Regions from separate parts of the Cupriavidus sp. SHE genome, predicted to be linked through region 2. Evidence: riboswitches for the same ligand, from Rfam matches in the RefSeq annotation. Region 2 holds a riboswitch; the other holds the start of a gene.
What was found. Region 2 has a riboswitch for fluoride ahead of RN01_RS23205 (voltage-gated chloride channel family protein). Riboswitches for the same ligand answer to the same signal wherever they lie in the genome.

Region 1: it holds a riboswitch for fluoride, as region 2 does, so the genes downstream of both, RN01_RS02785 (voltage-gated chloride channel family protein) here and RN01_RS23205 (voltage-gated chloride channel family protein) in region 2, are expected to answer to the same signal.

What each region holds. Positions count from the first base shown of each region.
Region 1 covers NZ_JWMB01000006.1:29,062-39,554, reverse strand. The annotation lists gene RN01_RS02815 (histidine phosphatase family protein) at 1-11, opposite strand, end outside; gene eno (phosphopyruvate hydratase) at 47-1,330, opposite strand; gene RN01_RS02805 (hypothetical protein) at 1,399-1,686, opposite strand; gene RN01_RS02800 (DUF190 domain-containing protein) at 1,728-2,051, opposite strand; gene crcB (fluoride efflux transporter CrcB) at 2,062-2,451, opposite strand; gene RN01_RS02790 (hypothetical protein) at 2,454-2,849, opposite strand; gene RN01_RS02785 (voltage-gated chloride channel family protein) at 2,846-4,228, opposite strand; fluoride riboswitch at 4,288-4,360, opposite strand; gene RN01_RS34240 (hypothetical protein) at 4,856-5,530, shown strand; gene RN01_RS02775 (PilL N-terminal domain-containing protein) at 5,734-6,333, shown strand; gene RN01_RS02770 (hypothetical protein) at 6,330-6,971, shown strand; gene RN01_RS02765 (TIGR03759 family integrating conjugative element protein) at 6,986-7,711, shown strand; gene RN01_RS02760 (transglycosylase SLT domain-containing protein) at 7,693-8,283, shown strand; gene RN01_RS02755 (integrating conjugative element protein) at 8,280-8,819, shown strand; gene traD (type IV conjugative transfer system coupling protein TraD) at 8,824-10,493, shown strand, end outside.
Region 2 covers NZ_JWMB01000049.1:23,437-33,929, forward strand. The annotation lists gene RN01_RS23185 (relaxase/mobilization nuclease and DUF3363 domain-containing protein) at 1-1,705, shown strand, start outside; gene RN01_RS23190 (MFS transporter) at 1,764-3,104, opposite strand; gene RN01_RS23195 (endonuclease/exonuclease/phosphatase family protein) at 3,120-3,929, opposite strand; gene RN01_RS23200 (Chromate resistance protein ChrB) at 3,941-4,528, opposite strand; fluoride riboswitch at 4,604-4,674, shown strand; gene RN01_RS23205 (voltage-gated chloride channel family protein) at 4,759-6,126, shown strand; gene RN01_RS23210 (DUF190 domain-containing protein) at 6,123-6,524, shown strand; gene crcB (fluoride efflux transporter CrcB) at 6,527-6,916, shown strand; gene RN01_RS23220 (DUF190 domain-containing protein) at 6,931-7,254, shown strand; gene RN01_RS23225 (hypothetical protein) at 7,302-7,586, shown strand; gene eno (phosphopyruvate hydratase) at 7,680-8,963, shown strand; gene RN01_RS23235 (histidine phosphatase family protein) at 8,994-9,623, shown strand; gene RN01_RS23240 (LysR family transcriptional regulator) at 9,648-10,493, shown strand, end outside.

The DNA of each region.
Region 1 (10,493 bases), on a different contig from region 2:
ACGTTTGTCATTCATTCACTCTCCATAAAAACAGGTTTTCAAGACATCAACGGACGAAGGCGTGGGTCCCCGCATAGGTGGCCGCGCTTCCCAGCGCTTCCTCGATGCGCAGGAGCTGGTTGTATTTCTCGACGCGCTCGCCGCGACAAGGCGCGCCGGTCTTGAGGTGCCCGGTGTCCAGCGCGACTGCCAGGTCCGCGATGAAGCTGTCCACGGTCTCGCCGCTGCGGTGCGACACCATCGCACCCCAGTTGGCGTTGTAGGCCAAGGCGACGGCAGACAAGGTTTCTGTCAGCGTGCCGATCTGATTGGGCTTGATCAGCACCGCGTTGGCCACGTCCTCGCGGATACCGCGCTCAATGCGCTCGACGTTGGTCACGAAGAGGTCGTCGCCGACCAGTTCGATCTTCTTGCCCAGGGTCTGGTTCAGCAGCGCCCAGCCGCTCCAGTCGTCTTCCGCCAGGCCGTCTTCCAGGACCTTGATGGGGTAGCGCGCCACCCACTCGACGTAGAGTGCGACCAGTTCCTCGGCCGTGACCGTGCGCCCTTCGCTGCGCAAGTGGTACATCCCGTCGTGATAGAACCCACTCGATGCAGGGTCCAGCGCCAGGACGACATCCTTTCCCGCTTCGTAACCAGCCCGCGAGATGGCCGCCAGGATCAACTCCACCGCGTCGCTGTTGCGTTTGAGCGGCGGCGCGAACCCGCCTTCGTCGCCCACAGTGGTGGAGTGGCCCTTGTCCTTAAGGACTTCGCGCAGACGGTGGTAGATCTCGGCACCGCAGCGCATCGCTTCGGCAAAGCTCGAAGCGCCCACCGGAGCGATCATGAACTCTTGGAAATCCACTCCCTGCCAGTTCGCATGTACCCCGCCGTTGAGGACGTTGAACATGGGCACGGGCATGCGGTGGACCTCGGGTCCGCCCAAATGTCGGAACAGTGGCTGTTGGGCGGCCTGCGATGCCGCCCGCGCCACGGCCAGGCTCGCGCCGAGGATCGCGTTGGCGCCGATGCGGCTCTTGTTCGCCGTGCCGTCGTAGTCCCGCAGCCGCCGGTCGATCGTCTCCTGATCGAAGGCGTCGGCATCGAGCAGCACCGCGGCAATGCCTTTGTTTACATGGGCCACAGCGGCACGGACCCCTTTGCCGTCGAAACACCGGATGTCGCCGTCGCGCAGTTCGACGGCCTCGTGGATGCCGGTCGAAGCTCCGGCCGGAACCGCGGCGCGTCCCATCACGCCGCTGCTCAGGTGCACATCGACCTCGATGGTCGGATTGCCGCGCGAATCGAGGATTTCACGCGCGTGAATCATCTTTATCTTGGAAACCATATAACCCCCTGCAATTGAACTTGGACGGGCGGGACGCGTGGCCTTGGTGTCCGGATCTGCCCGCGCTTTCAATCAGCCCGCAGCTTGCCGGTCAGGTCTTTGCCCTGCCCACAGGTGATCGCGTCGCCAGCAGCCACGCGCGCCAGACAGCCGTGCTCGCCGTTCGCGCGTTCGTAGATCAAGCCGTTTTCCACGGTGCGCACTGCGTACCACTCCGTGTCGCTCAGGGGAGCGACAACGCTGGCACTGCACACCATGACGACGGACCAGGCGATGAGCGCAGCGATCAGCCGACCGTTTTCCCGCAGCCAATCGCGCATGCCCGGCTCGGGCGGCAGGTTGTAAACCCTCAACATGGCAGTCTCCTGGACCAAGTCATGAGTCGCGCCAAAGGTGCTTACTTCGCGCCCAGACCGATGCGTCCGTACTCGACGGGCACCTTCACGTAGGTCAGGTCGATCGCTTCCTGCGCCAGCGCGTCCATCAAACGCCGGCAGGCCGCTTCGTCTACGGAGACGGTCACCGCCAGCGGTTGGTCGGCCAGTTCGAAGAAGTGCGCGGAGTGGAAGCGGCCGACGTGATCGAATCCTTCCGCACCGCCCACCAGCGTGCCGCCGACAGCGCCATGGTCCTTGGCGAACTCCAGGAGCCAGTCACCGATGGGCTTGTGCCCGTGGCGGCGGTCCTGCGCCGTGAAGAATGTCAGTTGGTAGCCTTTCATGGGGTCTCCTTTACGATTGGCGAGTAGCGGATGCGGACGCCATGCCCAGCGCCGTCATCGTGAGCGAGCCGCCCACGTGCAGCGCCAGCATGCCGGCCGACCAGCCCAGGCGGCCGTCGCGCAGCAGCGTGAGCAGTTCGGCCGAGAACGTGGAAAAGGTGGACAGACCACCAGCGAGCCCGGTGATCACGAACAGGCGCCACACGGGCGACAAGCCCGGTGCCATCCCGAAGTAGGCGATCGCAAAACCCACGATGTAGGCCGCAATCAGGTTCGATGCCAGGGTGCCCATCGGGATCGGCGGCACCAGGGCGTTCATCGCCACGCTCAGGCCGTAGCGCAGGAGCGCGCCGATGATGGAGCCGAGGCTGATGGCCAGGACTGCGTATGCGCCGCTCATCGTCAAACGCCCCGGGTCGCATTGCCGGAGGCGGTCCTCAGGTGCGACAGCGGCAGCTCACACAGGAACAGCACGGCGTGGACCTTCTTCAACTCGTCCCCGTGCTCGTGCATGAACGCCCGCAGCCGCTGCTCGGTGTCCAGCAATTCCAGGCATTCCGGGTGCCGCATGCCCGTCAGTTCGGGGTGCTGGTGCGACAAGCGTTCTCCTGGCAGGTAGCCCGAACTGACCCGGTGCAGCATGGCCTGCAGGATGTTGGCCTTCTTGGCCACGGTAAGCAGGTGATGCGCCAGTGCAGGCGCGCTCAGGTGGTGCCAGAAACGGGTGACCTTGGCCCGGGTTGCGGTCGGGAAGTACAGCCGCAGCGCCGCGATGGTCTGGGACGTGTCTGTTTTCATTCAACGCTTTCCTTGGAGACAGGGGGCAGTGCCACAGGATCTGCGGCGGAAGACTTCGAGGTTTCGCGGCGCTTCTTGAGGAAGGCGGCAAGATCGGCGATGCGCAGGTCTTCAGGGACAGCGGCCCGATGCCGGCGGTGCTTGCTGTGGCCTACGCGCTGCGCGTGGTAAATGCCGGTGTGCCCCGAGAACAGGTAAGCCGTGACGCAGCCGATGGCCGCCAGCGGACCGATCTCGGCACCGAACAGTTCCATCGCCATCAGGGTCGTGGCAATCGGGGTGTTGGCCGCGCCGGAGAACACCGCGACGAAGCCGATGCCGGCCATGAAAGCGAACGGCATCTGCAGGATCGGCGCCAGTGCGTTGCCCAGGGTAGCGCCGATGTAGAACAGCGGGGTGACCTCACCGCCCTTGAAGCCCGTGCCCAGCGACGCGACCGTGAAGCCGAACTTGCCAAGGAAATCCCACGGCTGCATCGGCTCCTGGAAGGCGCGCTCGATCTCCGGGATGCCCAGACCGATATACTGGTAGCCATCGAGCGCCCAGACCGCGAGGGCGATGACGATGCCGCCGGCGAACGGCCGAAGGGGTGCGTAATGGATGAGCCGCTTGACCCGCGCCCCGAGCGCGTGAGTGACGCGGGCGAACAGCATGCCGACGATGCCGAACACGACCCCGGCGAGCACGACCGCCACCACGCTCCAAGCGCCGACCGGCACGATCTGCCCGATCGCGTAATGGGCGTGGTGCACGCCCCAGGCCAGACATACCTGATCGGCCACGATGCCCGCCACCATGCAGGGGAACAGGGCGTCATAACGCATGCGCCCGATGGCCAGGATTTCCAGCCCGAACACGGCGCCCGCCATGGGCGTGCCGAACACCGACGAGAAGCCTGCGGCGATGCCGCACATCAGCAGGATGCGTCGGTCTTCATGTTCCAGGCGGAACACGTGGGTGAGTTGGTCGGCCAGCGCGCCGCCCATCTGCACCGCAGTGCCTTCGCGGCCCACGGAAGCACCGAAGAGGTGTGACACCACCGTGCCGCCCAGCACCAGCGGCACCATGCGTAGCGGAACCACCTTCTTGGGGTCGTGGATCTCGTCGATGATGAGGTTGTTGCCTCCGTCCACCGTCTTGCCGAGCAGGTGATACACGAGGCCCACGCCCAGGCCGGCCAGCGGCAGCAGCCAAATCACCCAAGGGTGGGACTCGCGCCAGGCCGTGGCATGATCGAGGGAGACGAGGAAGAAGGCGGAGGCGCTGCCGGCCAGGACGGCAACAACGCTGGCGATGAGAAGCCACTTGCCCACGTAGGGCAGCAGCTCAAGCTGTTCTAGACGGCGATTAGGCATGGGGTCGGTTCGCTCGAAATCCATCGGGCTGACCCATGCAAGAGATGTGGACGTGAACGCCTACAGCCCCGACAGAAGGTCAGGTAACTGTAGGCGTCATCGGCAGCGAATGCTGCGGTTCGGTTTCCCAGGAGGAACGCCATCTCCAAGCGCGCACTATACCCTTTCGTGACGAAATGGTCGAGCGCAGTTTCAGTGAATCCCTTCGGATCCCTGCCGGGCTCCCTGGCGGTGCTGGGGTGCCGGCCGCGGCGCTGGGCCTAATCGAGGGCGCGGCCGATGCGGTGGCCAGCTTCACCAAGATGGTGTCGGGCTACCTCGCTCGGCCATCGCAAAGCACTGGTCCTGCTCGGCTATGCGCTCACTCCGCTCGTCCAGGTCTTCATCGCACTGGCGGTGGGATGGCCGCTGCTGCTCCTGGGTCAGTTGCTGTCCTGATTCGGCAAGGGACTGCGCGGGCCGCTACGCGACGCCATCGTGATCCAGGCGGTGAGCGCGCAGACCCCTGGACGCGCGTTCGGCTTTCACCGGGCGATGGATACGGTGGGTGCGGTCGCCGGGCAGCTGCTGGGCGTGGCTGCGCTGGGGTGGGCGCAGACGCTGCATTGAGACGACGTAGCCAGCCCGTTCCGCGTGGTGCTCGGGCTGTCCGTGATCCCTGGCCTGCTGGCCGTGCTGGTTTTCCTGACGCTCGTGAACGCCCCCCAGCAATCGCCCAATCCCGGCCTGCGCTTCTTCGGCGCGCTGCACGAGCTGCCAACACGGTTCAAACGCTACCTCTGCGCGGTCGGGTTGTCTGGCCTGGGGAACTTCTCGCACAGCCTGCTGATCCTGGCCGCCACGCACTTGCTGGCGCCCTCGATCGACATCATGCATGCGACACAGGTCGCCGGGCTGCTCTACGTGGGACGCAACGCCGTGCAGGTGCTGGCTTCCTATCCGGTTAGCGCCTGGGCGGATCGCATCGGCCCGCTGCCGCTATGGGTGGCGGGCTACGCGCTGGGCGCGGCCACTGCTGTGCTGGCGGCACTCGCCTTCTGCCTGGGCATAGGCAGCCTGCCGCTGCTCGCCACCAGTTTTGTGGCCGCGGGGCTCTACGTGGCGATGCAGGAGGCGCTGGAATCCACGGTCGCCGCGGGCATGATCGAACCGCAAGCGCTGACTATGAGCTACGGAGCGCTGGGCACCGTCGATGGCAGCGCCAAGTTCCTGTCGAGTGCGGTCGTAGGCACCGTATGGACGATGACCTCGCCGGTACTGGGCTTAGGGTTGGCTGTCGTCCTGATGCTGACCGGAACGGTTGCACTGGGCCGCCTCAACCGATGAGGATGCGCCACGTCGATCGATTCCCTGCGATGTCGCGTCTGGCCTGATGCACCCCAGCGACCGACCTTCTATGCCCACGGCCCTTCGGGGCCGTTTGTTTTGGTCGGCGCCAGGAAATCGGACGGCCCTCATTTCGCATTGTTTGCTGTCGCAACCTCACGCAGCGGCGATGGTGAGGGCTCGATGTTTCAGGACGACGCGCCATGTGCCCCTCACCACCCTGGTTTCACCACCCCGAACGCCGCCTGCTGGCGGGTTTTCTCGGCCTCCTTTGGTCGGTGCTGGCTGGCGGCTGCGCGACGACGAGCGCGCCGGTCGCGCCCGACACAATCGAGGAATCCTCGGCCGCGCCCGCATCCGAGGCGCCCGAATACATCCCCGTCGTGCGCTACGGGCGCTACACCCTCGTGGAACTGGCACCGACAGCAGCGCAGCGCGACCTGCTTTTGCAGACCATCGACGTGTCGATGCCCGAGGATGCCCGCGCCACGGTCGGCGACGGGCTACGGCATGTGCTCAAGCGCAGCGGCTACGGCTTGTGCCAGACGGCGCACGCGGTGGTCGAGCTGTACGCACTGCCGCTGCCGGCGGCGCACCTGCACCTAGGCCCCATGACCCTGCGCGAAGCGCTGCTCACCCTTGCTGGTCCGGCCTGGGAACTGCACGCGGATGACCGCGCGCGGCAAATCTGCTTCGAGCGTCCCAACGACAGCATGACCGCCGACAAGGCACCCGCGCTGCCCGCCAACGAGGCGGTGCAGACGTTTCCGCTGGCGCCCGCGGCATCGGGAGGCCAGCCATGAACGGCCCGCAGCCCGCCCAGCGCTCAACCGCCGCCGTGGTGGTGCAGAGCCTGATGTGGCTCTGGCTGATCGGCCTCAGTGTCCTCATTGCCCTCGGCTACCAGGCCATGAACGATCAGGCCGACCAGGATCGCCTCAATTCCCGCCTGCAACGCCTCGAAGCGCTGGCGACGGGCCTGGCCGAGACCGTCGAGGCCATCCAGCAGCGTCCAGCCGTCGCCACGGCGGCGGACCTCAAGGACACGCGCCAAATCCTGGAGGCACGCGCCGCCCAGGTCGAGCAATCGCTGAGCGACTATGCCGCCGCCGCCGACCTTCAGGCGCTGCGCGCCGAAGTCGAGCAAGTCAAGACGCGGCAGACCGCTGCGCGCGCCGCTGCACCCGCCCAGCCGCGCAGCGGGAACAAGCCCACCGCCAAGCCCGAACCACCGCCGCTCCCGTTCCGCATCGTGGGTGCCGAACTGCGTGCCGGCGAGCGCAGCGTGTCCGTCGCGCCGAGCAGTGGCGACTTCACGCCCGACCAGCTTCAAGTGCTGCTGCCAGGTGATGCGGTCGGCCCGTGGCGCTTGCAGGCCGTCGAGGGCAACACCGCGGTGTTCCAGGCCGGCGACCAGACCCGCCGCGTGGCGATTCCCTGACCGGAGTACAGCGCATGAAGCCATCGATCGTCCTTTCCGCGCTCCTGCTGGCATCCACCCAGTTTCCCGCGTGGGCTCAGCAGCCGGCCACGGCTCCGGCCCGCAATGCGCAGAGCCAGGAGCGCCCGCTGGCCGCACGCGCTCTGGACGGCCGGGTGTCAAGCGACTGGGGCCTGCAACCGCAGGAGTGGGCGCGCTACCGCGAACTGATGGACGGGCCGCTGGGCATCTACTCGCCCAACCTGGACCCGCTGTCGGCCCTAGGCATCGAGGCCCGCACCGACGAGGAGCGGCGCCGCTACGCAGAACTGCAGGTGCAGGTCGAGGCGCGCCGCGTCGAGAAGCTGCTTGCCTATCAGCGCGCCTACGACGAGGCCTGGCAGCGCCTGAACCCCGGAATGCAGCGGGTGAACCTGCCGGACGACAAGCCGGTCGCCGGCGCCACGCGCGGCTCCGGCCGCACAGCAGTGTTCGTCAAGGACGGCTGCGTGGCCTGCAGCCAGCTCGTCCAGCGCCTGCAATCTACGGGCGCCGAATTCGACCTGTACATGGTCGGCAGCCGCCAGGATGACGCGCGCATCCGCGACTGGGCCAAGCGCGCGAACGTCGATCCGGCACGCGTGCGCAGCGGAAGCATCACGCTCAACCACGACGGCGGTCGCTGGCTAACATTGGGGGTGCCCGGCGATCTGCCGGCGGTCGTGCGCGAGGTGAACGGCCAATGGCAGCGCCAGCCGTAGCCGCTCTCCTGCGCGCACTGGTGCTCATCGCCGGCTTCTGCGCCTGCGTTGCCCAGGCCGAGGAGGTTCCGCCACCGGCCTATCAGCTCGCCGCGCAGCGCGCTGGCATCCCCTCGACGGTGCTCTACGCCGTGGCCTTGCAAGAGAGCGGCATCCGCCGCCACGGGCGCATCGTTCCGTGGCCGTGGTCCCTTAATGTCGCCGGCCAGTCGCACCGCTACGCGACCCGTGCCGACGCCTGCGCGGGCTTGCAGCGGGCAATGCGCTCCACGCCGCACACGCGCATCGACGCGGGCCTGGGCCAGATCAACCTCGGCTACCACCAGCAGCGCTACACCAGCGCGTGCGACTTGCTAGACCCGTACCGCAACCTCGCCATCGCCGCCGAGATCCTGCGGGAGCAGCACACCCCCGGCGAGGACTGGTTGCTGGCGATCGGCCGCTACCACCGTCCTGCCGGGGGTGAGCCTGCCGCCCGCTACCGGCGCAGCGTATCCCGCCACCTTGCCCGCGTGCAGGGCCCGCGCCCAACCGCCGCGGTCCTCGCCGCGCGCCAGGAGACATCCCCATGACGACATCCCATCTGGCCTTACGAGGCCTGCTCGTGCTGCTGGCGAGTCTGCCGCTGGCCTCGCTTGCCGGCGAGCCGCTGATCGTGGTCGAAGACCGCGGCGGCACGTCGGCGCTGCCGTACTACGAAGCCCTGAACCTCCAGCCGCGCGCCAACGGGCCGGCCCGGCCGCCGATCCCGACGACCCAGGTTCCCGCCACCCCGGCAGGCGAGGCCGCAATGCTGCCGGTACGCAGCGCCAAGCTCGCGCCCGGCACCGTCGCGCGGCGGGTCATCGAGGCTCCGGGTCTTCGGCCTTTCGTGGTCGTCGGCGACGACGAAACCTCCCGGGCCTGGATGCGCCGCCAGGCGGCAGCGCTGCGCGAGCGCGGCGCGGTCGGCCTGGTGGTCAACGTCGAGACCGTGCAGGGCCTGGCGCGGCTGCGCGCCCTGGTGCCCGGCGTACCCCTCGCGCCCGTGTCCGGCGATGACCTGGCCGAGCGCCTGGGCCTGCGGCACTACCCGGTGCTGATCACGGCCACCGGCATCGAGCAATGAAGCCATGTCGGGGAAACAGCCGGTCGAGGTGCTGCTTCGCCCAGCGGTGGAGCTATATACCGTCGCGGCGTGTGCAGGCGCCGCGTTTCTGTCCCTGGTGGCCCCGTGGTCGCTCGCGCTGAGCCCCGCCATGGGCGTCGGAGGTGCGCTGGCGTTCGGTGCCTACGGCGCCATCCGCTACCGCGATGCCCGCGTCATCCTGCGCTACCGGCGCAACATCCGCAGGCTGCCGCGCTACGTGATGACCAGCAAGGACGTGCCGGTCAGCCAGCAACGGCTGTTTGTGGGGCGCGGGTTCCTGTGGGAGCAGAAGCACACCCATAGGCTGATGCAGACGTACCGGCCGGAGTTCCGCCGCTACGTCGAACCGACACCCGCGTACCGGCTGGCGCGGCGCCTGGAGGAACGGCTGGAGTTCGCGCCGTTCCCGCTGTCCCGACTGTCGAAACTCACCGGCTGGGACGTGCCTTTCAACCCGGTGCGGCCGCTGCCGCCCGTGGGCGGTCTGCCGCGCCTGCAGGGCATCGAACCCGAAGAGGTGGACGTCAGCCTGCCGCTGGGCGAGCGCGTCGGCCACTCCCTGGTACTGGGCACCACGCGCGTCGGCAAGACCCGGCTGGCCGAACTGTTCGTGACCCAGGACATCCGGCGCGTGAACGCCGCGGGCGAGCACGAGGTGGTGATCGTCATCGACCCCAAGGGCGATGCCGATCTCCTGAAGCGGATGTACGTCGAGGCCAAGCGCGCGGGCCGCGAAGGCGAGTTCTACGTCTTTCATTTGGGCTGGCCGGATATTTCCGCGCGCTACAACGCCGTGGGGCGTTTCGGGCGCATATCGGAAGTCGCCACCCGCGTTGCGGGTCAGCTTTCCGGCGAAGGCAACAGTGCGGCGTTCCGCGAGTTCGCCTGGCGCTTCGTCAACATCATTGCGCGCGCGTTGGTGGAGTTGGGACAGCGCCCGGACTACATGCTGATCCAGCGGCACGTCATCAACATCGACGCGCTGTTCATCGAGTACGCCCAGCACTACTTCGCCAAGACCGAGCCCAAGGCCTGGGAGGTGATCGTCCAGATCGAGGCCAAGATCAACGAGAAGAACATCCCGCGCAACATGATCGGGCGGGAAAAGCGCATCGTGGCACTGGAGCAGTACCTGTCCCAAGCCCGCAACTACGACCCGGTGCTCGACGGCCTGCGCTCTGCGGTGCGCTACGACAAGACGTACTTCGACAAGATCGTCGCCAGTCTCTTGCCGCTGCTGGAGAAGCTCACCAGCGGCAAGATTTCGCAGCTCCTGGCCCCCAACTACTCCGACCTCAACGACCCCAGGCCGATCTTCGATTGGATGCAGATCATCCGTAAGAGGGCCATCGTCTATGTGGGCCTGGATGCGCTCTCCGACGCCGAGGTCGCCACCGCGGTCGGCAACTCGATGTTCAGCGATCTCGTGTCGGTCGCCGGGCATATCTACAAGCATGGGATCGACGATGGCCTGCCGGGCGCATCGGCCGGTGCGCGCGTGCCGATCAACGTCCATGCCGACGAGTTCAACGAATTGATGGGCGACGAGTTCATCCCGCTGATCAACAAGGGCGGCGGTGCCGGCCTGCAAGTCACTGCGTACACGCAGACCCTGTCGGACATCGAGGCCCGCATCGGCAACCGCGCGAAGGC
Region 2 (10,493 bases):
GGGGCCGCGCTCCACTGCTGCGCACCTGCGCTACATCGAGCGCGAAGGCGTTGATCGCCAAGGCGGCCCAGGCCATGCCTACGGGCCGACGACCGATGCCGCCGACCTCGAAGTGTTCAAGGAACGTGGTGCCGACGACCGCCACCAGTTCCGGTTCATCGTTTCGCCGGAGGACGCCGAACAGCTCGACGACCTGCGAACCTACACGCGGCACCTGATGGCGCGCATGGAGGCCGACCTGGGCACGCGGCTGGAATGGGTGGCCGTCGATCACTGGAACACCGACAACCCACACACGCACGTCGTTCTGCGCGGCAAGGACGACACCGGCAAAGACCTCATCATTTCGCGTGACTACATCGCCGAAGGGATGCGTCGGCGTGCGTCGGAGCTGGCGACCGAATGGCTGGGGCCGCGCACCGAGCTGGAGATGCAGCAGGCTATGCTGCGCGAAGTCGAACAGGAGCGATGGACAGGTCTGGATCGCACCTTGCAGCGCGAGGCCGGCGACGACGGCTTGGTGCATATCGAACGCTTCGCAGAACCCCGGCTGCAACGCCAGCGACAAATGCTGATCGGCCGTTTGCAACGCTTGCAACGCATGGGCCTGGCGAGCGAGCAACAGCCCGGCGTGTGGGCCGTCCACGCCGAGGCCGAGCCGGCCTTGCGGGCAATGGGCGAGCGCGGCGACATCATCCGCACGATGCAGCGGGCTATGAGTGGCAAGCAGCGCGAGCTGGTCGTGTTCCAACCTGGCGAGGCTGGCCGCGCCATCGTCGGTCGCGTCGCTGGCAAGGGGCTGGCGGACGAGTTGTACGACAAGGGCTATCTGATCGTCGATGGCACGGACGGCAAGGCGCATTACGTCGCTTTGCCGCCGCGCTCGGAGTTGGAGCAGTACCCGACCGGGGCCGTGATAGAGGTGAAAAGGGCGGCCAACGTGCGCGTTGCCGACCGCAACATCGCCGCACTGTCCGTTGGTGGCGTGTACCGGACCGACCACCATCTTGCGCTTGCCCAAGGACAGGCTACGCCCGACCGCGATCCGCGTGAGGTGGTGGCCGCACACGTGCGCCGGCTCGAAGCCCTGCGCCGCGCCGGCATCGTGGAGCGCGAGGCCGAAGGCGTCTGGCGAGTGCCCGACGACCTCACCGAGCAGGGCCGCCAGTACGACGCGCAGCGCCTTGGCGGCGGCGTGGCGGTGGAACTGAAATCGCACCTACCCATCGAGCGCCAAGCGCGTGTCGTCGGCGCCACCTGGCTCGATCAGCAGTTGATCGGAGGCGGCAAGGGCTTGGGCGACCTGGGCTTTGGGGCCGAGGTGAAGGACGCGCTACGCCAGCGCGCCGACTTTCTGACTGAACAGGGCTTGGCCGAGCAGCGCGGGCAGCGCGTCGTCCTCGCGCGCAACCTGCTGGCGACGCTGCGCGGGCGCGAGCTGGTGCAGGCCGCGAAGGACATTGCCGCCGAAAGCGGCCTGGCGCATCGCCCCCTCACGGACGGGCAGCGCGTGGTTGGCATCTACCGGCGTTCGGTTGTGCTCGCCAGTGGGCGCTACGCGATGCTCGATGACGGCATGGGCTTCTCACTGGTGCCGTGGAAGCCGGTGATCGAACATCGCCTGGGCCATCAGCTTGCCGCGAACGTGCGCGGCGGCGCCGTGTCTTGGGAGCTGGGGAGGCAACGAGGCCCCGCCGTGGGCTAATCCCGTGTCCCGGCGACCATCGCCTTGACTCCACGAAAGTCGGAGAGCCAGCGATCCGTCAGGAGGCTGCGCCGCCTCGCTGGATGCGCCACAAGGCCAACGTGCCGGCGCCCATCAAGGCAGCAGCGAGACCGAACCCGAACACTGGCGAAACAGCCGTCCAGAGCAAACCGACCGTCGCGCTGGAAAGGAATTTCGCACCGCCATTGACCGTGCCCAGCGCGCCGTAGCTGGTCGCCAGCGTTTCGGGACCCACCATGTCGGCCGTCACGGTGGATTCCAGGGCCTCTTGCACCGCGACATACAGCCCGGCGGCAACGAAGACCCCGGCGAGCAGCGGCACGCTTGCGGTATGGAACCAGAAGGCCAGGACCATCAACACGGCTGTCAGTGCGCCGAGCGCGTATCCCACCACGAGCAGCGGCAGCGAGCCGATACGGTCGGCCCATGCGCCGATGGGATAGGAGGCCACCACCTGAACCACGTTGCGGCCAACGTACAGCAGCCCGGCAACCTGCGCGGCCTGTACGACGCCGAGCGACGACGTGAGCAATTGCGTCGCCCCGAGAATCAGCAGGCTGTGCGAGAAGTCGCCCAGGCCGAATATTCCCACCGCGCCTAGGTAGCGCTTGAAGCGTCCCGGCAGGCCGCGCAGCGTGCTCCACAGCCGCAGGCCCGGATTGGGCGAATGCTCTGGGTCTTTGACCAGGGCCAGGAATGCCAGCACGGCCAGCACGCCCGGAATCACCGACAGCCAGAGGACGAAGCGGAACGGCCCGGCCGCATCGTCCCAATGCAGGGACTGCGCCCAGCCCAGCACGGCCACGCCCAGCAAGGGGCCGATGACCGCGCCGATGGTGTCCACCGCGCGGTGGAAGCCGAAGGCACGGCCTCGCGTCTGCGGGCTGACGGCTTGGATCACGATGGCGTCGCGCAAGGGGCCGCGCAGTCCCTTGCCGAACCACGACACCAGCCGTCCAAGCAGCAGCAGCGGCCAGCCCGCCGCCAGCGCGATGAAGACCTGCCCCACCGGCGTCAGCGTATAGCCGACCAGCACGAGGCTCTTGCGGTGGCCGAGCTTGTCCGCGATATAGCCGGAGACCATCTTGGTGAAGCTGGCGACGGCATCGGCAATGCCTTCGATGATGCCCAGCGCCGCCGCCGGGATGCCCAGCACGGCCAGGAAGCCCGGCAGGATGACCGTTGTTGTTTCGTAGCAGAAGTCGCCCAGGGCGCTGGTCAGTCCCGCGCCAGCGACGGTGCGATTGAACCAGCCCTTCGTCGTGGCGGGGGCTTCGGGAGCCGCTTCTTGTAGTTCATTCTGCATGGAGGGCAATTCGTGATGTTGGTCGTTAAGCGGCCGCAGGCGCAGGCGCGCGGCCAGTGTCGGGGGCAGCATGGGCGGGCTCCGAGGTCATTGCTGTAACTCGAAGCGTGCGAGGACGGGGTAGTGGTCCGAGGCGCCATCCGTGGCCGGCGTGCGGATCACCTCGTAATGCCGCGCCGCCTGGGCGAGCGAAGCGGAGGCCAACAGGTAGTCGCAGCGCATCGTCGCAAACTCGGTGCCCGTGAAGCCGGCCGTGGGCACGGTTGCCACCTTGGCCGGGTCCAGCCGGTAGCCTAGATCGACCCACCCCGCCGCCTCCAGATGCGCCAGCACGCTACGGTCGGCGCTTTGCAGATCGTCGGCCAGGTAGCGGGCGCGATGCTGCGCCGGCAGCGCGTCGAAACCTTCCGGCTCGGGATCGTGAGGCGAGGCCGAATTGAAGTCACCAGTGACCAGCGTGAGCCGGTCCGGGGCGGCCTGCACCGCCAGGTAAGCCGCTTCGCGGCGTCGTACCTCGGGGCCGTTGGGGCACAGGTGCGCGCTGATGAAGGTGATCGGTTCGCTGCTGCCCGGCACGGCCACCTTGAGCGTTGCCAGCGCGTGGTGGAAGTGCGCGCCATCCGCGTCGAAGGCGAGCGGGCGCAGCGGCTCGCGGATGAAGATGGCGACGTTCTGGCCGGTACGCGGCGCGATGGCGAGAAAGCCGCGCATGCCGATGCGATCTTCCGTGGCATACAGCCACGCGCCGCCATTGGCATCGAAGCCCTTGGCTTCCTGCATCAGAAACACATCGGGCCGCACCTGGTTGATAAGGTCGATTTGCGCCTGGGCACGTGCGTCGTTGGCGCCATCGCGGCCGGCGAACAGGGTGTTGTAGGTCAGGACGGTCAGTTTCATTGCGGCTCCTTTCAGCGGTTTTCGTCGTGTGACTCGAAGACCCGCTGGGCATAGGCGTCGAGCAGCGCCTCGCAGCGCTGCAGGCGCTGCTGCGCCTCGACGGCCCGCGTAGCGCCGTAGAAGTCGAGCTTGCGAATCTTCTCCAACCACGTCTGGAGCTTCTTGAGGTCGGCGTCGTTTTCTTCGAGTTCTGCGTAGGTGAAGTGGCTGGCCGCCGTCTCCTTGGCAATCTCCGCGTCGAAGTCGTCGCATTTGGCGATGAATTCGGTGTATTGCTCATCGCGATCGGCCTTGAAGCGCGCCACGACTTTTTCCTCCTGGGACTTGTCCAGCGCGACGGTCTCCAGCAGCACCGACTCCCCGGCAATTTCGTCGATTTCGTTCTCGATGATCTTGAGGCGGCGAGTGTGGTCGTCGGTCTTGGGCAGCAGGCAGACGCCGTTCTGCAAATAGATGGCTCCCATGCCCTTGAGCCTTCGCCAGATAGCGATGCGCTTCTTGGCGGGTTCGGCGGGCACCTTGTACGTGAGCAACAGCCAGTTTTGAATTTTCATGCGAACAATCATAGTGAAACCACCGTAACAAATCAATTGTTTCAATAAGGCATGCCTGTTGTTCTGGATACACACGTCGGATGAAATCAATGTGGACGCGCCAACGGGGATGCGGTAAATTACGTGGTAGGAGATGGCGTTCCTCCTTTAACCGCAGCGATTTCTTAGCTGCTGATGACGCCTACAGACACCTGACCACGGTCGGGGGCTGTAGGCGCTCGCGTTCACATCCCTTGCCGTTGGTCAGCCCGATTTATTTCGAGCAGACATGACCAATGCGCCGATTCCGTCCCGAACAACTTGAGCTGCTGCCCTACATCGGCAAGTGGCTTGTCATCGCCAGCCTGGTTGCCTTCCTGGCAGGCACCGCTTCCGCCTTCTTTCTCGTGTCCCTGGATCGCGCCACCGCGTGGCGCGAAGCGCACCGCTGGGTCATCTGGCTGCTGCCGGTAGCCGGCTTCGCTGTCGGGTGGATCTACCACCTGATGGGCAAGACCGTCGATGGCGGCAACAACCTCATCATTGACGAGATCCACGACCCCAAGAAGGTCGTGCCGCTGCGCATGGTTCCGCTGGTGCTGGGCGGCACCGTCGTTTCCCATCTGTTCGGTGCCTCGGTAGGCCGCGAGGGAACCGCCGTGCAGATGGGCGGCGCGCTGGCCGACCAGCTCACCCACCTGTTTCGCATGAAGCACGAGGACCGGCGCATCCTGTTGATGGCCGGCATCAGCGCCGGCTTCGCGTCCGTGTTCGGCACGCCGCTGGCCGGCGCCGTGTTCGGTCTTGAAATCCTCGCCATTGGGCGCATGCGCTACGACGCGCTGTTCCCGTGCGTCGTGGCCGGCATCGTCGCCGATCAGGTCTGCTTGGCCTGGGGCGTCCACCACACGCACTACGTGATGGGCGAAATCTTGCCCATCAGTTTCTGGAGCGTGATGGCGGTGGTCGCGGCCGGGATCGTGTTCGGCCTCGTGGGCATGTTGTTCGCCACGGCCGCCCACAAATTGAGCGCGTGGGTCAAACGCCTGATTCACTACGCGCCGCTTCGGCCCGCTGCTGGCGGCATCGTCATCGCCACGGCGGTGTGGGCGCTCGATGCCTACAGCTACATAGGCCTGGGCATCCCTGACATCGTGCGCTCCTTCCAGGAGCCGATGGCGCCCTGGGACTTCCTCGGCAAGATGGCGTTCACGGTCGTCTCGCTGGGCACGGGATTCAAGGGTGGCGAAGTCACGCCGCTGTTCTACATCGGCGCGACGCTGGGCAACGTCCTGGCCCCGCTGCTGCAATTGCCGTTTCCCATGCTGGCCGGCATCGGCTTCGTCGCCGTGTTCGCGGGCGCTGCCAATACGCCCATTGCCACCACGCTCATGGCGATGGAACTGTTCGGCGCGGAAATCGGCCCGCTGGCCGCCGTCGGCTGCATCACGGCCTATCTGTTCTCCGGCCACACGGGCATCTACCGCGCGCAGCGCGTGGGCCACAGCAAGCACAGCAAGCACCGCAACGCCGTTCCCGAAGAACTGCGCATTGCCGACCTCGCGCATTTCCGCAAACAGAAGGACGAGTCGGCGAAAGAAGACCCGCCGCCGCCGGAGAACAAGGCCGAAACATCCGTCACGACCAAGGAAAACGCCCAATGACCTCAAAAGCCAGTCAGCAGCATATCGCCGCCTTGCGGCTGTATTTTCCGATCGCCACCAAAGCCAAGGTCACGCGCTTCTGGCATCACTTGAGCGCGCCGGCGCTGGCGCATCATCTGCTGACGGTCGCCAAGCAGGCCAACATCGTGCAGGCCATGCTGCATCAGGTCAGCTCCGGCTACCTGCCGGGCGAACGCATGTCGCACCACCATCCCGAATTGACCGGCATGCGGCATCCGCAATGCCTGGAGCTGCTGGATACCGAGGAGCGCCTGCGCGAGTTCATGCACGAGCACGCCGAGGAACTGCGCAAGGTGCATGTCGTGCTGTTCCTGTGCGAATTGCCGCTGGGTCGCCACCGCGCCGCGCATGCGACACATGCCAGCAAGGCCAGCTAACGATGGCCGGCGCCTACGCAATCCTCGCGGTGAGCATCGGGTCGGTGATCGGTGCGCTGATGCGCTACGGCCTGAGCTTGAGCATGAACGCGCTTGCGCCGCACATCCCAATGGGCACCCTGGCGTCCAACCTGATCGCGGCCTACATCGTGGGTGCCGCCATCGCCTATTTCGGCTCGGCGCCGAACCTGTCGCCGGCCTGGCGGCTGTTCGTTATCACCGGCCTGGCCGGCGGCTTATCCACCTTCTCGACGTTCTCGGCCGAACTGCTGACGCTGCTGCGCGACGGCCGCCTGGGGTGGTCGGCCGGCATGCTGGCACTGCACGTGGGCGGCTCGCTCGCGATGACGGTGCTTGGCATGGCCACGGTTTCCCTCATTCGCCAACCATGACCCAAGGAGCTGCTATGAAAGGCTATCAACTCACGTTCTTCACGGGACAAGACCGCAGGCACCGGCACACGCCCATTGGCGAGTGGCTGCTGAAATTCGCCAAGGAACAGGGCGCCGCCGGCGGCACGTTGGTCGGCGCCGCGGAAGGCTTCGACCACGCCGGGCGCTTCCATTCCGCGCATTTCTTCGAGCTGGCGGACCAGCCGCTCGCCATCACCGTCTCGGTGGACGAGGCGGCATGCCAGCGCCTGATGGACGCGCTCGCCCAGGAAGACATCAACCTGACCTACGTAAAAGTGCCTGTCGAGTACGGGCGCGTGGGCAAGGCCGTGACGTAAACGTATATCAGCCGAAAGTTTTTGCCCCAACCATAAGGAGACTCACCATGTTGACCGTTCGCAATCTTCGACCGGAACCCACGTTGTCCGACTGGTTCAGGGACAACAACAACCTGCTGGCCGGCCTGATCCTGTGGGCGGCTGCTCTGCTGTGGCTTGCCGGTATTCAGCCGCGCTTGAAAGAGTCAGCTTGGTACCACGTCAGCTTCGTCGAAGGCGGTTTGATGTACGACCGCATGCCGGATGAGGCGGCGTGCCGTGCCAGCGTGGCGGACAACACCACCGCCTGCCTATCGGGTGCGGAACTGGACGGGAACGGTTCCGGCCATTGAGAACACCTCATGTTGAGCAGGGGCTGCGGCATTGCTCCCGATGCCCCGGCACCCTGCGTAATGTCCTTCCGCCTTCTTGCATCGGAGTCAGCTATGGAGTCTGCGATCCAGACGATACACGCCCGCGAAATTCTGGATTCACGCGGCAATCCCACCATCGAGGTGGATGTGCGGCTTGCTGGCGGCGCGACCGGCCGGGCAGCCGTGCCTTCGGGTGCATCGACTGGCATCCATGAGGCGGTCGAGTTGCGCGACGACGACCCGTACCGCTATGCAGGCAAAGGCGTGTGCAGGGCCGTCGCCCACGTCAACAAGGCGATTGGAGCCGTCTTGCATGGCCTGGACGCAAAGGATCAAGCCGCCATCGACCATGCCCTGATCGCGTTCGACGGCACGCCGAATAAGGCCCGGCTCGGGGCCAACGCCATCCTGGGCGTCAGCCTGGCCGTCGCGCGGGCTGCAGCACAGACGGCCGGGCTGCCGCTGTTCCAGTACCTGGGCGGCGCGCAAGCCTGCCGTATGCCGGTGCCGATGTTCAACATCCTCAACGGCGGCGTGCATGCCAACTGGCAGGGTACGGACTTCCAAGAATTCATGATCGCTCCGGTTGGCGCGGCAACCTTCGCCGAAGGCGTGCGCTGGGGTGCAGAGATTTACCATCGCCTACACGCCACGTTGAAAGAACGTGGCTACTCCACGGCAGTCGGCGATGAAGGCGGTTTTGCTCCCGCCTTGAAGCACAACAGCGACGCGGTAGAGCTGATCCTGGCGGCCATCGAGAGTGCCGGATACACGCCCGGCGAGGATGTGGTGATTGCGCTCGATCCTGCATCCAGCGGCTTCTACGAGAACGGTCTGTACCACCTGCGCAGCGAAGACCACCATGTCACAGCGGAGCAGATGGTGGAGCTGTATGCCGACTGGATCGCCAGGTATCCCATCGCCGTGCTGGAAGACGGACTGGCGGAAGACGACTGGACTGGCTGGAAGCTGCTGAATCAGGCGCTGGGAAGCAGGATTGAACTGGTTGGTGATGATCTGTTCGTCACCAACGTAGAACGCATCGAGCGCGGCATCCGGGAGGACGTAGCCAATGCGGTGCTCATCAAGCCCAACCAGATCGGCACGCTCACCGAAACCCGTGCCGCAGTGGATACGGCCTATCTGGCTGGCTGGGGTGCAATGGTGTCGCACCGCAGCGGCGAGACCGTGGACAGCTTCATTGCCGACCTCACCGTGGCGCTGGGCACAGGCCATCTCAAAACGGGCGCGCCATGTCGCGGCGAGCGCGTCGAAAAGTACAACCAGCTCATGCGCATCGAAGAAGTGCTGGGCAAGGCCGCCGTCTATGCCGGACATGCCGCGTTCGTGCGGTGACTGATTTTTTTGCTACATGGAGAAGACCTTATGACGACCATCATCCTGACACGCCACGGCCACGTGGATTGGATAGCCCCCGAACGTTTCCGTGGACGGGCCGAAATTCCATTGTCCGAGCTGGGGGAGCGACAGGCCAAGGCTCTCGGCCGGCGCGTAGCCCAAACATGGAAGCCTGATGCGATCTACACCAGTCCGCTGGGCCGTTGCGTGCGCACTGGCGCGGAGATAGGCGAGGCAACAGGCGCCAAGCCTGAAATTCTCGATGACCTGGCCGACACGCACTATGGCGAATGGCAGGGTCTCACGCATGACGAAGTGCGCGCCCGCTGGCCGGAGGAACATCGGATATGGTTCGAAGCACCGGACCTCGCCGCCATCCCCGGCGGCGAAACGCTCGCTCAGGTCCTGGCGCGCGGCATCAGCGTGCTGCAACGGGTGTTGAAGAAGCACAAGGGCCAGGCTGTGGTTCTGGTCGGTCACGACAGCATCAACCGGGTGATCCTGACGCACACCCTCGGCTTGTCCTTGTCCCGCTATTGGCGGATCAAGCAGGAGCCGTGCTGCATCAATGAAATTTCCATTGATGGAGAGACTTTCACCATCCAACGCATCAACGAAAGCCACCACTTGATCGATGTAGCCGATGAAGTGATCTAGGCGCCAATGACAGGGAGGCGATAGATGGAGATTCGACACCTACGTTGCTTCCTCGCGGTAGCCGAAGAACTCCATTTCGCTCGCGCCGCCGAACGACTGCATATCGAACAGTCGCCTCTTTCGAGGGCGATCAAAGAGCTGGAAGAAGACCTGGGCGTCAAGTTGTTTGTTCGCACGACGCGCAGCACACGGCTGACTCGCGCAGGAAAGCTGTTTCAAGAACATGTGCCGCGAGTGTTCACCGCTTTACAGCAGGCCCGCGACAGTGTGAAAGCCGCCGCCAACGGCTTTCATGGCCAGTTGCGGGTCGCGCTGTCGGACGGCATCACGCCGTCGCGGTTTTCTACATTCCTGGCGTTGTGCAGGCAGGAAGAGCCCGAAATCGAGATTCGCTTGTCCGAGGTTCCGCTTACGCAGCAAATCAAGGGCCTTCACGACGATCTGTACGACGTAGGGTTCGCGCAATCGGACGAGGTTGGCGATGGAGTCATCGCGGAACCCGTTTGGGACGATCCTCTGATGGTGGCGGTGCCTGCTCGACATCCACTCTTGAAGTACAAACGTATTCCGTTGGAAGAGGTGCTGCACTATCCGCTGGTACTCGGCGATCCTCTGGCCTGCGAGGGTCATGCACGCCAGGTAGATCGCGCGCTGCGCCGAGTGGAGCAGGAGCCACTGATTGCCGAGCGAGTCACAACTATCGACCTAATGATGGCGTTGGTATCGGCGGGCTTTGCCTTGGGATTGGCTGGCGCCTCGCAGATCGCGGCCAGCCGCGAGCCGGGCGTAGTGGCACGTCCGCTGGCCGGCCGCACACCCATGCTCACCACCTATCTGCTGCGTCTGGACGGCGAGCCTTCGCAGCCGCTG